Regions from separate parts of the Rhodococcus sp. NPDC049939 genome, predicted to be linked through region 1. Evidence: riboswitches for the same ligand, from Rfam matches in the RefSeq annotation. Region 1 holds a riboswitch; the other holds the start of a gene.

Region 1 (3,896 bases):
TCGGATCCGTCGATCTGGACGATCTCAATTGGGAATCCCGCAGGTACAGCCGGTGGGGAGCGTACGGGCAGTCGAAGCTTGCAAATCTTCTGTTCACATACGAGTTGCAGCGCCGGCTATCGGCGGCGGGTTCGGCGGTCAAGGCCGTGGCCGCACATCCTGGCTACGCGGCGACGAACCTGCAGTCACACACCGAGTCGATTCTGGACAGGGTGATGGGGGTCGGCAACGCGGTCTTCGCGCAGTCGGCGGAGATGGGTACGTTGCCGATGCTGTATGCGGCCACCGTTTCCGATGTGAAGGGCGGCAGTTACATCGGGCCGGATGGACTGGGTGAGCAGCGTGGTTACCCGAAGGTGGTCAGTTCGAACAAGAAATCGCGGGACGAGCGGACCGCAGCCGCTCTGTGGTCGCTGTCGGAGGACTTGACGGGCGTCGAGTACAAGTTCACCTGAGCCGACGCCCGATCAGTCCGCTACTCAGTCTTCGGTTACCTCGAGGTTGACCTCGATGTTGCCGCGAGTTGCGTTGGAGTAGGGGCACACCTGGTGCGCCTTCTCGGTCAGGTCGAGTGCTTCCTGGCGCGGCAGGTTGGGAAGTGAGACCTCGAGGGTCACGGCCAAACCGAACCCGCCGCCATCGATCGGACCGATCCCGACGCGGGCGCCGACCGCCGAGTCGGTGACATCAGCCTTGCTCTGACGGGCGATCAGCTGCAGCGCCGAGTGGAAGCACGCCGCGTACCCGGCGGCGAACAACTGCTCGGGGTTGGTTCCGTCGCCAGACCCACCCATTTCTTTGGGGATAGAGAGGTTCAGGTCGAGCTTTCCGTCCGACGTTCGGGCGTGACCGTTGCGGCCCTCTCCGGTGGCGAGGGCCTCTGCGGTGTACAGAATGTTCATGGCCTAGTTCTTTCTCGTGGGGGTTGTAGCGTTCCAACGGTGGAGCGAATCGGTGAGGCGGGTCAGGGTGTCGCGCAGGGTGCCGAGTTCGTCGACGCCCATGCCCGTCGAGTGTGTGAGTTCGGACGGGATGCCCACGGCCTCGCTGCGAAGCGCGGCGCCCGCGTCCGTGAGGTGGATGCCGACCCTGCGTTCGTCGGCAGACTCACGCCGGCGTTCGACGAGCCCGAGGGTTTCGAGCCTCTTGAGTAGGGGGGACAGTGTGCCGGTGTCGAGATCGAGAGCATCGCAGAGCTCGCTCACTCCGCGACCGTCCTGTTCCCACAGCGCCAACAGCACAAGGTACTGCGGGTAGGTCACTCCCAACTTGTCGAGAATCGACCGGTAGGTGGAAGTCATGGCCCGGGAAGCCGAGTACAGGGCGAAGCACACCTGGCGGTCGAGTGCGAGGTCATCGGTCACCGCTGAATAGTTGCACACAACTTAGTTGCGCACAACCTATTGGAGCGACGCCTACACTGTGGCCTAGTGACGTGGGGTGCTGTCCGGTCGGAATGCCGGGCGGCTGAGAACACACCCATTGAACCTGAACTGGGTAATTCCGGCGAAGGGATGTCGCGGAGTCGACGCGTGCGCTCATGAGACGTCTGTTCACCGGCGTAATGGAAGGTGAAACATGCAGTTCGACAAGCAAATCGTCCTCGTGACCGGGGGAGGCCGTGGTCTCGGAACCTCGATCGTGCGGTCGTTCGCGCGCGAGGGTGCTCGCGTAATCGTGAACTATCGGAACAGTCGGGATGCGGCCGAGGAACTGGCGTCGTCTCTCGGTGCAGGCATCGCGATTGCGCTGCAAGCCGACGTCACGGACGCGGAGCAAGTGAGAGGTTTGTACGCCGCAGCCGAGCAGCACTTCGGCTCTCCGGTGACGACGGTGGTCAACAACGCGCTGATCGACTACTCCTTCAACGGGGATGCCCGCGACGAGGCCGATGCCATCGCGTGGGAGGCGTTCGATACCCAGTTCCGGGGGAGCGTTCAAGCGGCTCTCAACACGACACAGGCTGCGCTGCCGGGTATGCGTTCTCTCGGGTTCGGCCGGATCGTCAACGTCGGAACCAACCTGTTCCAGAACCCGGTCGTCCCTTACCACGACTACACCGCCGCCAAGGCCGCGGTGTTGTCTCTGACGCGCACCCTCGCCGCCGACCTCGGTCCGGACGGCATCACCGTGAACATGGTGTCTGGTGGCCTGCTGCGCACCACCGATGCGAGCGCTGCGACGCCCGACGAGGTGTTCGACTTGATTGCGCAGAGCACTCCGTTGCGGAGCGTCACCACTCCGGACGAATTCGCCGACGCGGTACTGTTTTTCGCATCTCCGTGGTCGCGCGCGGTAACCGGCCAGAACCTCGTGGTCGACGGCGGACTGGTCAAGGACTGAAGTGATCAGGCAACTGCACTTCAACGCTTTTCTGTTCGGGTGCGGTCATCACGGTGCGTCCTGGCGGCATCCGGCGTCGCCGGTGGAACGGCTGGGCGATATCACCTACTACGAGGAACTGGCGCGGACCGCCGAACGTGGTTGCCTCGATGCGGTGTTCTTCGCGGACGGGCACTCGGTGCGCGATCCTGCTTCAGGTTCGTGGTGGTTCTTCGAGCCGCTCACCGCACTGTCGGCGATGGCTCGCGCCACCGAGCGGGTCGGCCTGGTGAGCACGGTGTCGACCACGTTCTACACGCCGTTCCACGCGGCCCGGATGCTGGCCTCGCTCGACCACATCAGCGGCGGCCGCGTCGGCTGGAACGTCGTGACGTCGATGTTCGACGCAGAGGCTCGCAACCACGGTCTAGAAGAGATGCCGTCGCACGACGAGCGGTATTCGCGTGCGGCAGAGTTCGTCGACGTGGCACTGGCCCTGTGGAATTCGTGGGAGCCGGATGCTCTCGTCCTCGACCGAGAAGGAATCTTCGCGGATCCGGCCAAGGTGAATCCGATCCATCATCGAGGCGATCACTTTCTGGTCGACGGACCACTGACCGTGCCGCACTCGCCGCAGGGCCGCCCCGTGCTGTTCCAGGCAGGCGCGTCCGATCAGGGGCGTGATCTGGCTGCCCGGTATGCCGAGGGAATATACGCAGTCGCCTACGACCTCGCGGCCGCACAGAGCTACTACGAAGACGTCAAGAGGCGCATCCGTCGGGTGGGCCGCGACCCGGACGAGGTCATCGTCATGCCAGGTCTGGTCACATATGTCGGATCGACCACCGAGGAGGCCCGGCGCAAGAAGGCGGAACTCGACGCGCTCCTACCGGTAGAGCAGTCGCTGGCGCAGCTGTCGATGTTCGTCCAGCAGGACTGCAGCGGGTGGGAACTGGACGCGCCGGTTCCAGCGCTTCCGCCGCTGTCCGAGTTCACCGGGCCGCAGGGCCGGTACGACACGATCCTGCGGATTATCGAGAAGGACCGGCCCACCGTGCGGGCCTTGCTGGGCACGTTGGCGGCCGGTGGCGGCCACTGCACGATGATCGGCACCCCGGAGTCGATCGCCGACGAGATCGAACGGTGGTTCCGCCGCGGCGGGGCCGACGGCTTCAACCTGATGCCGCCGCTATACCCGAGCGGCCTGGCCGACTTCGTCGACGAGGTGATCCCCGTGCTGGCGAAGCGGGGTCTGTTCCGTGCCCGGTACGAAACGAAGACGCTGCGTGCCCACCTTCGTGGAAGCGAGTAATCATGCCTGTGACAAATGCCCCACAAATCTGGGAATTGATTGACTATCGGGCACGTTAGTTGAGTCAATATTGCTCAACTTCCCACAGGAGGCACTCGGAATGCCAGCATTCTTCGGGCCACAGGGCCCCGGACGCATCGATATCAGCCGTCTCATGAGCAAGGCCACCCAGGAGCTCATGGCAGGTGCGGCACGGTTTGCCGCAGGTCGTGGTGACTCTGACCTCGATGCACTGCACGTTCTGCGTGTCATGGCAGAGCAG
Region 2 (3,896 bases), on a different contig from region 1:
AGCCGATGATTGTCACCTGCAACGTCGACGCGGCGTGGGTTGCAATCGCATCGCGTGCCCGCCAGCCTTGCTGTACGACGCGCAGAGGTGACGGCAGTACTTGAGGTCGGATACCGCTGACCATGACGTACAGCTGCCATGCGCCGACGAACAGGGCCACGACCACGACCGCAGGCAGCCCCCGGCGCAGAAGCGAGGGGGTGCCTGGGGTCGCCGTGCCGTGGCCCTTTTCGGGACGCGCGCGAGAACCAGTCTGTGGACCCTTGTCAGGGCTCAGCGAGGTACTCATTGGTGAAGTACGTCGACCAGTCGGGTTCAGTGGTCAGTGGCGTCCCGTCGGGACCTGTGAGCAGGCCGTTCTGGAACAGGAAGCCGGAGTATCCCGACCATTTCTCGGCCGTCTGAGTTCCGACTCTCCCAGAACTGTCCTTCATGTACTCGCGGGACAGCATTTCCTGACTCTCCACCACCAGCGGCTCGTCCGTGAAGGCGCCCGGGTTGGCTTCGATCAGCATCTGTGCGGCACGGGCCGGGTGATCGGCGGCGTACTGGTACCCGCGCTGCAGAGCCTGAACGAACTGGCGGGCCTGATCGGGATGATCGGCCATCCATTGTTCGTTGCCCTCGATGACGAGGGCGTAGGCATCGGGGAAACCGTAGTCCGTGTAATGGAAGTACTGCATCGGAGTTCCCCGGTGCTCGGCTTCGATGCCTTCCCACGCGAAGAAGGACACGGTGAAATCGGCGTCACCTGAATAGACTGCCTCGTAAGCGGACGTGCCGAGGGTGACGGTAGTGAATTCCCCAGTGCCCCCGTCGTTACGGATGATCTGCCGCAACGTCGCCTCGCCGTCCGGATCTGCGAAACCGGCGTAGATCTTGCCGTCCAGATCCCGGGGACGGGTGATGTCGGTGCGGTCCGCCTTCACCGCGATTCCGGTTGCCCAGTGCTGTAGTGGAGCGAGCACCGACTTTATCTGTGCACCCGAGGCCCGCGAGAACGTGAACGAACTCTGGAAACTCACCCCGAACTCGGCGTTCCCCGAGTCGACGAGGGTGTCCGGCGAGGTGTCGTTGTACGGCAGAACCTGTACGTCGAGTCCAGCGTCCTGGAAATAGCCCTCTTGGAGGGCGACGAACAGGCCGGTGTGGTTGGTATTCGGCGTCCAGTCGAGCGCGAACCGGATGGTATTGCCCGACTGCGTGTTACTCGCGCAACCGGTGAGGAACGCGAGTGCAGACACGAGGACGACGGCTACCGCCGCGGTGCGTTTGCGCGCCGAAAGCACCGTGCCCATGGAGAACTTCTTGCCAGAAAACAGTGTCACGATGCGGGCCATTCCTGCTTGTTCACGACGGTATCCCAGAACATGAGCTCGTACCGGCTGGCGATCACGAACGCATCCACCATCGCTTCTCGTTGAGGGCCGGTTGCGGTGGCCGCCGCGGCGTCCACCATCTCTCGTGCGGTAGCGACGGCGGCCTGGAATTCCTCGGCGTCGTAAGTGGTCACCCACTGTGCATAGGGATGAGACGGATCAGCCGACAGCACTTCTCGTGCACTTCTTGCGAGCCGTCGTCCTACGTCGGCGTAGATCCAGAAGCACGGCAGCATTGCAGCGGCGGCCACAGGATACGGCTCGGTGGCGGCGACCGCGGTCAGGTACGAGACATACCCGAGGCATGCCTGCGAATGCTGCGGTTGAGTGTCGGACTCGGGCAGTTGACCGCTGGTCAGCAGGTTCTTGTGGAGCGAGGCTTCCACGGTTGCGGCCGTGGCCGCGGAGCCGGCCCAGAAGCCGGCCGTGTCCGGGTCCGGAGCGTGGGCTGCCACCAACGAAAGAGCTTTCGCGTACCCCGTGAGATATAGAAAGTCCTGTTCTATGTAGGTGCGAAATGCGTCCAACGGCAGGGTTCCGTCGCCGAGCCGGCGCAGAAACTCGAGTTCGTCGATCGCATCGCGCAGCACCTTGATCCGGTCCCACAAGTGGTCGGTGAATCGGGTGTGCTCGCCAGCGGCGGCAACATGGGCAGAGTCGGTCACGATGTTGACATCCCTTCGTCAGCATTACCTGAGCAGGTTTCCGGGTGTGTTCTCAGCCCCGCCCGTGCGGAGCACCCCGTGTCAGAACAAGCCGACCCTAGCACTGGGCAGGGTGCAAGCGGAAAAAGCCCTCACTGCGCGGACGTGCGGCAACGATGCTCTCGACCGCAAAGTTAGGCCCTGGCTACCGGATCAGACGAGCTCCGCGTAGCTCGGATTCTCGGAGATGTACTTGGCGACATACCAGCATGAGGGCACCACTGAGAACCCGAGGGCTTTCGTGTCGTCAAGGGCGGCCTTCACAACCTCGGCGGCAAGACCTTGCCCACGGAACTGCGGGTACGTGACGGTGTGGTTGAAGTCGCGGACGCGGCCACGCTCGGCGTAGTCGGCGTAGCCCGCCAGCTGGCCGTCGACGAAGATCTCGAACCGAGACTCCGCTACGTGATGCTCCACCGTCGTCGCCACCGGACCGCTCCTTACTTTCGTTGCCTGTATGCGGTATCGCGCCGCACGCCGTCACCCGTAGATTACCTGTCTGCTCGACAAGGGATCATTGTCTCGAGGTTGGAGCCACCAGCAGTACGTCTCACCACTCTTTCGATCATTTATCGAGGCAAGGCTGTTTTCTAAATTTCCAGATCACTGAACGCAATTGCTGCATCGACAAACGCCTCCATCGGGGGGTGGAGGGATCCAACACCAGCCGACGGATGATTCATGTGCTTGTGGGCAAGTCCGGAATTGATTGATGGCCGAATATTCTTTTCGACGATCTTCAGTATGTCGAAACCCATCGGTGAGCCACGCCCATCCAATGAAGGGACTCTGAAAGCATCACTTTCCGCTTGGGCGATGCCATACATTTGTAACGTGATGTTTCTCGCATCCTGACTTGAACCAGATATCGATTTAACGGTACCTCCAAGGCCCAGAGTCTCGGTAATAGCACTGTCACCCATATCGCGATTGACGTCCGATGGCGACAGCCCTGGCATCAACTGGCCGTGACCAACTTCTGCGAGCCCGGTGAACCACTGATCTCCCAAGCCCGAAACTTTGATGCCGAACTCGGTACCGTTGCGTGCCATTGTAGTCACGATGCTGCTGTGTTCGACGCTGCTGCCCGCGGTAGCGATCGCTTTACAGGTCGCCATAATGGGGTTCAGGGCGAACAAACTATCGTTGTAGATCAAGTTCACAATACTTGTCAGCGTTTCTTGATTTCCGCATGCCTTGATCAATCCAGGCATCAACTCTCTCAAGAAAAGAGGAGTTGCAGCATCCATGGTGACGTGGCAATCGTCTCCCATCAGCAAGCTTCTACCGATGATGGGGAGGAGATCGATATGTCCGACTTCCTCGATAGCCTGGCCAAGCGCGGGAGCCAGCGTGTTCTCTATCCAGTGAAGATGATCGACAGCGGGTTTCTCGAAGACGCCGAATCGAACCGAGCTTCCAAGATAATCACCCAGATCATCGCTGATATTTGAATACGTTCTTCGCCCTGACGATTGGTCTTCAACGATATAGACCGACATGGAATGCGTAATGATTCCAGCCATCGGCCCTACCGCGCCATGATCGTGGCAGGGCTCCAAATCCACTTCCCCGTCCTTCATCATCTCGGCGGCTTCTTCTTTGTTTTTTGCCATCCCTTCGAACAGCAAACCGCCGATAATCGCACCCTTCAACGGGCCAGATGCGTTATTCCATGTAATTGGAGGTCCCGCATGGAGGATCAAGTTGTCGCGCATTCCCGGTATGTGCTCTTCGGCCTTACCGATTCCGATCAGAGTGGGATTGGCCTGCTTCATACGTTTGATGGTCTCGGCATTGGCTTGGTGCGTGG

What was found. Region 1 has a riboswitch for thiamine pyrophosphate ahead of AB0I57_RS14075 (3-oxoacyl-ACP reductase). Riboswitches for the same ligand answer to the same signal wherever they lie in the genome.
Region 2: it holds a riboswitch for thiamine pyrophosphate, as region 1 does, so the genes downstream of both, AB0I57_RS16395 (TenA family protein) here and AB0I57_RS14075 (3-oxoacyl-ACP reductase) in region 1, are expected to answer to the same signal.

Annotation. Positions count from the first base shown of each region.
Region 1 is NZ_JBFAMC010000003.1:397,502-401,397, forward strand. Features, by position in the region: gene AB0I57_RS14060 (oxidoreductase) at 1-455, shown strand, start outside; gene AB0I57_RS14065 (organic hydroperoxide resistance protein) at 480-902, opposite strand; gene AB0I57_RS14070 (MarR family transcriptional regulator) at 906-1,364, opposite strand; TPP riboswitch at 1,427-1,532, shown strand; gene AB0I57_RS14075 (3-oxoacyl-ACP reductase) at 1,579-2,343, shown strand; gene AB0I57_RS14080 (LLM class flavin-dependent oxidoreductase) at 2,345-3,634, shown strand; gene AB0I57_RS14085 (ATP-dependent Clp protease ATP-binding subunit) at 3,735-3,896, shown strand, end outside.
Region 2 is NZ_JBFAMC010000004.1:310,495-314,390, forward strand. Features, by position in the region: gene AB0I57_RS16385 (ABC transporter permease) at 1-289, opposite strand, end outside; gene AB0I57_RS16390 (ABC transporter substrate-binding protein) at 267-1,298, opposite strand; gene AB0I57_RS16395 (TenA family protein) at 1,325-2,044, opposite strand; TPP riboswitch at 2,038-2,133, opposite strand; gene AB0I57_RS16400 (GNAT family N-acetyltransferase) at 2,237-2,512, opposite strand; gene AB0I57_RS16405 (DUF1116 domain-containing protein) at 2,674-3,896, opposite strand, start outside.